DNA from 2 places in the Mesorhizobium sp. f-mel genome. Region 2 is predicted to be linked to the other one. Evidence: predicted binding sites of a transcription regulator. Region 2 holds the regulator's gene; the other holds the start of a gene.
The links. Region 2 encodes PhoB, which activates phosphate uptake and scavenging genes when phosphate is short. Its sites were predicted from a motif close to TGTCATNNANCTGTCAT; they were not measured.

Region 1 (3,674 bases), on a different contig from region 2:
GCTGCCGCCAATGGCTGGATCGATGGCGACAAGGCGATGCTTGAATCGCTTCTCGCCTTCAAGCGCGCCGGCTGCGACGGTATTCTCACCTATTTCGCGCCCGAAATGGCGGCGATGCTGAAGGGGTAGCATCCCCTTCAGCCGAACATTGGTTCGCGGCGCGAACAATAGCCGGCGATCCGCTTCGACATACAGGACAATTTCAGTTTCCGGCCGGTGAAACGCAGCGAGAGTCGCCTGGCCCTTCGCTCTCGCCTTGCCGTGTTCCAAAAAACAGCTTGCAATTTCGCAATCAGTTAAGCTACCCAATAACTGATTGCAAAATGCAACTGGTTATCGAGGAGGCTCTCATGTCCAAACTTCGCGTCAACGCTTTCACCCTGTCGCTCGACGGCTTCGGCGCCGGTCCTGACCAGGATCTCAGCAATCCTCTCGGTGTCGGCGGAGAAGATCTGCACAAATGGATGGTCGGCACCCGCACATTTCGTCAGATGGTTGGCAAGGAGGGCGGCACCATGGATACCGACGAGGCGTTCACCGTGCGCAGCTTCGAAAATGTCGGCGCCTGGATCCTGGGCCGCAACATGTTCGGCCCGATCCGCGGCGAATGGCCGGACGAGAACTGGAAAGGCTGGTGGGGCGACAATCCACCTTACCACGTACCGGTCTTCGTGCTGACCCACCATCCACGCGACCCTATTGTGATGGAAGGCGGCACGACCTTCTATTTCGTCACCGACGGCATCCACTCGGCGCTGGAACAGGCGAAGGCGGCGGCCGGCGGCAAGGATGTTCGGGTCGGCGGCGGCGTCGCCACCATCCGTCAATATCTGCAGGAGAAGCTGATCGACGAGATGCACCTGGCGGTGTCGCCGCTGCTGCTCGGCAAGGGTGAGAACCTTTTTGCAGGCCTCGACATGCTCAAGCTCGGCTATCAGTGCACCGAACAGGCGGCGACGCCGCTTGCCACGCATGTCATCATCAAGCGGGCTTAGCGGCACTTCTGCAACGTTGGTGATTGGCGAAACCCTCGGTGCAGGCCCATTTCTCCCCGTCACTATACCGGGAGAAATGCCCGGCAGGGCAATGAGGGGCGGCGCAACCCATCGAAGATTGCGTCAGAATGAGTTTGGCCCACGCAGTAACTTGGCCGGGTTCAACTGCCGAGGTCGGCGCCGCCCCTCATCCGCCTGCCGGCACCTCTCCCGGTATACTGACGGGGAGAAGGGAACCCTGCCTCAATACTTCTCCGGTACATACAGCTCGCGCGGCAGCACCTGGCGCTCGTATTCGGGATTGAAGACGCGGTCGGGCAGTGTGATCTCTTCGTGCGGCACTTCTTCATAAGGCATCTGCTTGAGGAGATGATCGATGCAGTTCAGCCGCGCCCGCTTCTTGTCGTTGCCTTCGACGATGAACCAGGGGGCTTCGGGAATGTTGGTGCGGGCGAACGTCTCTTCCTTGGCCTTGGTGTACTGCTCCCAGCGCACGCGCGATTGCAGGTCCATCGGCGACAGCTTCCACTGCTTCATCGGATCATGGATGCGCATCTGGAAACGCATCTGCTGCTCCTCGTCGGTGATGGAGAACCAGTATTTGACCAGCGTGATGCCGGAGCGGACGAGCATGCGCTCGAACTCCGGCACGTCGCGAAAAAACTCCTCGACCTGATCCGGTTCGGCAAATCCCATCACCCTTTCGACGCCGGAGCGGTTGTACCAGGAGCGGTCGAACAGCACGATCTCGCCGCCTGCCGGCAGATGCGGGACGTAGCGCTGGAAATACCATTGCGACTTTTCGCGTTCGGTCGGCGCCGGCAAGGCTACGACGCGGCAGATGCGCGGATTGAGCCGCTGGGTGATGCGCTTGATGACCCCGCCCTTGCCGGCCGAATCGCGGCCCTCGAAAACCACGACCAGCTTCTTCTTGTGATATGCCACCCAGGACTGCAGCTTGATCAATTCGGATTGCAGCGTGATCAGGTCGCGAAAATATTGCTGGCGATCCATCGAGGGCGGATGCGCTTTCTTGTAGATCTTGGCGATCTCCAGCGACACCGCCGGTTCCGACATTTCCAGCTCGTAATCTTCGTCAAGCGTGTCGGCGAGTTCCGCCTCCAGCCAGTCCTTGGCAGGAGAATTCTGTTTTGCTTCGGTCATTTATGCTGCTCCGCGTGCGAGCCCCTGTCGGCGTCCGGCCTGCCGGCCAAGACCGAACACCTTGAGCCGACTTGCATACAGGCCGGCAATGACGGTTTTATTGCAGCCGGCCTGTGTGCCGGTCGCGCAAATCCGTGAGATGTGATCGATCAGCCTCCATGGCATGCACGACAAGCGGCTCGAATTGTCCTACAAATGCCAGGCTCCCCTCGGGCGGCCTTCGAAGCAGCCCTTCCCAACGCAATTGCGAGGATCTGACATGGAATACCGCACTCTCGGCCGTTCCGGGCTGAAGGTTTCGACGCTGACCATGGGCACCATGACCTTTGGCGGCGCCGGCGCATTTTCGGCGGTCGGCAAGACCGATCTCGACGAGGCGCGCCGGATGATCGACCTCTGCATAGATTCCGGCATCAATCTCATCGACACCGCCAATGTCTATTCGAACGGGCTTTCGGAAGAGATCATCGGCGAAGCGCTCGGCGGCAAACGCAAGGGCGATGTGCTGATCGCCTCCAAGGCGCGCATGCGGATCGGCACGGGCCCCAACGACGAAGGGCTGTCGCGCTACCATCTGATCCGCGAGTGCGAGAAGAGCCTGAAGCGCCTCAGGACCGACGTCATCGACATCTATTTCCTGCACGAATGGGACGGCACGACGCCGCTCGAGGAGACCATCGCCGCGCTCGACACGCTCGTCAGCCAAGGTAAGGTCCGCTATGTCGGCTGTTCCAACTATTCCGGCTGGCAAGTGATGAAGGCGCTGGGGATCAGCGACCGCCAGCACCAGCCGCGCTTCGTCACCCAGCAGATCCACTACACGCTGGAAGCACGCGAAGCCGAATATGAACTGCTGCCGATCTCGGTCGACCAGGGGCTTGGCGTGTTGGTGTGGAGCCCGCTCGCCGGCGGACTGCTGTCCGGCAAATACCACCGCGACCAGGCCACCTCCCGCCAGCTCAGCGGCTGGACGGAGCCGCCGATTCGTGATGGAGACCGGCTGTGGCGGATCGTCGATGTGCTTGCCTATATCGGCAAGAACCATGGCGTCTCGGCAGCGCAGGTGGCGCTTGCCTGGCTGCTCGGCCGGCCGGCCGTCAGCTCGCTGGTGATCGGCGGACGGACCGAAGCGCAGTTCAAGGACAATATCGCCGCTGCAAGCCTGGTGCTGACCAGCGATGAGCGCGCACGCCTGGACGCTGTGAGCCGCCCGCCCGTTCTGTATCCCTACTGGCACCAGCAATTCACGGCAAAGGACCGGTTTGGTCCGGCCGATCTGGTTCTTGACCGGGAAGATATCTGACAACGGTCCTGATCAGGTCGAAGGTCGCCGCGGCTTAGCCTGAGATAAAACGCCAGACCTCGGGATCAGGCTCGATCTGGCCGCTGAGCACGAAGTACTTGTAGAGCACGAGCAAGCAGATCGCCTGCTCGGCCCGTTCGTCGGCGAACTCGCGGCAATAGGCGTTGGCGGCGGCAACGATGCGCTCGGCCTCAGTCGGATGACGTTCGAGA
Region 2 (3,674 bases):
GCACTTCCATGGAGCCGGCGAACAGGAAATCGGCATTCGGATCGGCGCCCGAGCCCTTGATGAAGACGTAATTGCCTTCCGGCGCCACCTTGAACACTTCACGGGCCTGCATGCGGCCGACTTCCTGGTTGTCGAAGGTCAAATAGAAGACGTCCTTGTTCTCGATCAGCCGGTCATAGCCGACAACCGGAATGCCTTCGTCCAGCGCCTTCTGCACCGCCGGCCCGATGGCCGAGGCATCCTGCGCAAGGATGATCAGCGCGTTGGCGCCCTGCGAGATCAGGCTCTCGACGTCGGTCAGCTGCTTGCCGGGATTGGACTGTGCATCGGCTGAAATATACTTGTCGCCGGCGGCCTCGATCGCCGACTTCATGGCGGCTTCGTCAGTCTTCCAGCGCTCTTCCTGGAAGTTCGACCACGAAACACCAATGACCTTGTCCTTCGCCTGTGCGACCGACGCGAGCGTCAGCGACATGGCGACCCCCGCCAGAATGGCGGCTGTGAATCTATTCATGATATTCCTCCCTGCGCCGCGTACGGCGCGACCAACTGGCCCCAAGGCCTGCACAAAAGCTCTTTTTTTCGAGCCTCGAAAAAATACTGATCCAACGCCGAAGCACTGTCAACATGAATTCTGATGGATTTTGGTGTCCTGCCGGCTTTTTTTCGAGCCTCGGAATAAACAATGACAGGTCCTTCTGCTTCTGCCAGTATTTGTCGGCCCGACGGCTTCCGATTCATGAGCGGCCGCGGCAATAGGAAGCAAAACAATGTCGGTTGGGATCCGCCATGACGATTTGCGCCGGCGCAACCGGGCGATGGTTATTTCGGCCGTACGCCGCGCAGGCCAGCCGTCGCGGACCGAGATCGCCGCAACCACCGGCCTCAGCCATTCGACCATATCGGCGATCTCTTCCGACCTGATCCACGAAGGCATCCTGGCCGAGAGCAAGGCGAGTGAGACCGTTTCGCTGAAACGTGGCCGGCCGCAGGTTGGCCTCAGCCTCAATCCGGAGGCCGCTGCGGTATTGGCCGTCGTGTTGTCGCTGAATTCCCTGTCGGTCGCTGTCATCGACTATGCCGGACAAGTGGTCGCCGAGGAACAGCGCCGGCTGGACACGCTGACCATGTCGCGCGACGAGCTGATCGACGAATGTGTCGCCATCGTCCGGCGCCGGCTCGAAGACCCCGACCTCGACGTCCAAAGCGTCGCCCGCATCGCGCTGGCGATCCAGGGTATTACCGATTCCCATGCGCGCGCCATGTTGTGGTCGCCGATCACGCCGCAGACGAACATCGCCTTCGCCGACATTCTGGAACGCGAGTTCGGCATCCCGGCCATCATGGAGAACGACTGCAACATGATGGCCGTGGCGCTGCGCTGGCGCGACCCGGATCGCTACCGCGACGATTTCATCGCCATCCTGCTCTCGCATGGCATCGGTATGGGGCTGGTGCTGAAGGGCGAGCTGTTCACCGGCACCCATTCCTCAGGCGGCGAATTCGGCCACATGATTCATCGGCCGGGCGGTGCGCTTTGCCGCTGCGGGCGGCGCGGTTGCGTCGAGGCTTATGCCGGCAACTACGCTATCTGGCGCAACGCAAGGCAATTGAGCGAGAACGCCGAGCCGGTCGCCGATGTCAGCGACGCCGAGATGCGGGCACTGGCGGCCCGGGCGCGCGAGACGGACGGACCGGAGCGCGAAGCCTACCGCAAGGCCGGCGAGGCGCTCGGCTTCGGGCTCGGCAGCCTGTTCGCGCTGATCGATCCGGCGCCGGTCGCCATGGTCGGTGCCAGCGCTGCCGCCTTCGACCTGATCGAGCCGGCCCTGCGCGAGGCGATCGCCCAGACCGCCGGCGGCCAGCATTCGGGTTCGATTTCCTTCGACACCGAGCCGAACGAACTGCCGCTGATCCGAGAAGGCTGCGCCATGCGGGCGCTGAGCTTCGTCGACCAGGAGATCTTCGCGCCGAGCATCCAGGCACGAGCCGGCCCGGTCGGAAAGAACGTGGCTTGAACTCGAAGGCAGGGATCCCCGGATCGCGACTTGGGGTGTGTTGAGATTCAGGTCAGGCCGAGTCGAGAATGGTGGGTTCCGAGAACCGGAGCGGAGCGTACTTTGGGTACGTGAGCACCGGAAGCCCAGGAAGCCGGCGTTCGCAGGCCGGCACCACCTGAATATCAGCACATCCCTAGTCTTCCCTGATCGCATAGCCCGCGCCGCGGATGGTGCGGATGACATCGGGCATGCGGCCGTTGTTGACCGCCTTGCGCAACCGGCCGACATGGACGTCCACCGTGCGCTCGTCGATGTAGATCGTCTCGCCCCAGACATTGTCGAGCAATTGGCTGCGCGAGAAGACCCGACCCGGGTGCCGCATCATGAATTCGAGCAGCCGGAATTCGGTCGGCCCGAGCCGGATCTCGCTCTTCTTGCGATAGACCCTGTGCGATTCGCGATCGAGCATGATGTCGCCGACCTTCAGCACGCTGGACAGTACTTCCGGCTTGGCGCGGCGCAGCAGCGCCTTGACCCTGGCCATGAATTCCGGTGTCGAGAACGGCTTGACCAGATAGTCGTCGGCCCCGGTGGAAAGGCCGCGCACCCGGTCGCTCTCCTCGCCGCGCGCGGTCAGCATGATGATCGGCAGCCGCTCGGTTTCGGGACGCACCCGAAGGCGCCGGCAAAGCTCGATGCCCGAAACCGCCGGCACCATCCAGTCGAGCACCAGAAGATCGGGCACGTTTTCCTGCAGCCGGATTTCGGCCTCATCGCCGCGCGTCACCACCTCGACCTGATAGCCTTCGGATTCCAGATTGTAGCGGAGGAGGACGCCCAGCGGCTCTTCATCCTCCACCACCATGATGCGCGGCGCGATCATCGGCCGGTCACTCCTGTCATGTCGCCGGCGCCGACATCGTCGTTTCGTCGAGCTTCGGGCGATCCGCCGGCAATTGCTGCCCGGTCACGACAAAGTAGGCGTTTTCGGCGATGTTGGTGACATGATCGCCGATACGCTCGAGATTCTTGGCGCAGAACAGCAGATGCGTGCAGGCGGTGATGTTGCGCGGATCCTCCATCATGTAGGTCAGGAGTTCGCGAAAAACCGCCGTATATTTCACGTCGATCTTCTGGTCGTCGGCGCGCAGTTCTTTCAACGCGCCGGCATTGCGCGACACATAGTGCTCGACCACCCCGCGGAGCTGCACAAGAACGAGATCCGCCATCGCGTCGATACCGTGCGACAGATTACGCGGCGTGGCGCTCTGCCCGACGGCGCTGACCCGTTTGGCTATGTTTTTGGCCAGGTCGCCGATGCGCTCGAGATCACCGGCCATGCGGATTGCGCCAACCACGGCGCGCAGATCTTGCGCCATCGGCTGCCGCTTGGCGATCAGCGTGATCGCGCTGTCGTCGAGTTCGCGCTGCCGCGCATCCATGATCGCGTCGTCCGAGACGACACGCTGCGCCATCGCATTGTCTGACGCAAGCAACGCGCGGATCGAGGCTGCGACCATCGCGGCGGCGAGCTCGTCCATGTCGCGGATCAGCCTGTCGATGCGGTCCAGTTCCTCGTCGAAAGACGCGACGGTGTGTTCACCCATGATACTGTCCTCGTGTTCGAAATTCGCCGCCGGACCGCTCAGCCGAACCGGCCGGTGATGTAGTCCT

Region 1: a site for PhoB is predicted at 2,248-2,264, ahead of ppk2 (polyphosphate kinase 2). Genes of this name have one in related genera too.

Annotation. Positions count from the first base shown of each region.
Region 1 is NZ_JBSPTO010000004.1:35,232-38,905, reverse strand. It holds gene hemB (porphobilinogen synthase) at 1-129, shown strand, start outside; gene ACWUKX_RS07770 (dihydrofolate reductase family protein) at 351-995, shown strand; gene ppk2 (polyphosphate kinase 2) at 1,239-2,159, opposite strand; gene ACWUKX_RS07760 (aldo/keto reductase) at 2,419-3,462, shown strand; gene ACWUKX_RS07755 (glycosyl transferase family 90) at 3,497-3,674, opposite strand, start outside.
Region 2 is NZ_JBSPTO010000005.1:204,038-207,711, forward strand. It holds gene xylF (D-xylose ABC transporter substrate-binding protein) at 1-514, opposite strand, end outside; gene ACWUKX_RS10225 (ROK family protein) at 771-2,018, shown strand; gene phoB (phosphate regulon transcriptional regulator PhoB) at 2,194-2,883, opposite strand; gene phoU (phosphate signaling complex protein PhoU) at 2,900-3,607, opposite strand; gene pstB (phosphate ABC transporter ATP-binding protein PstB) at 3,646-3,674, opposite strand, start outside.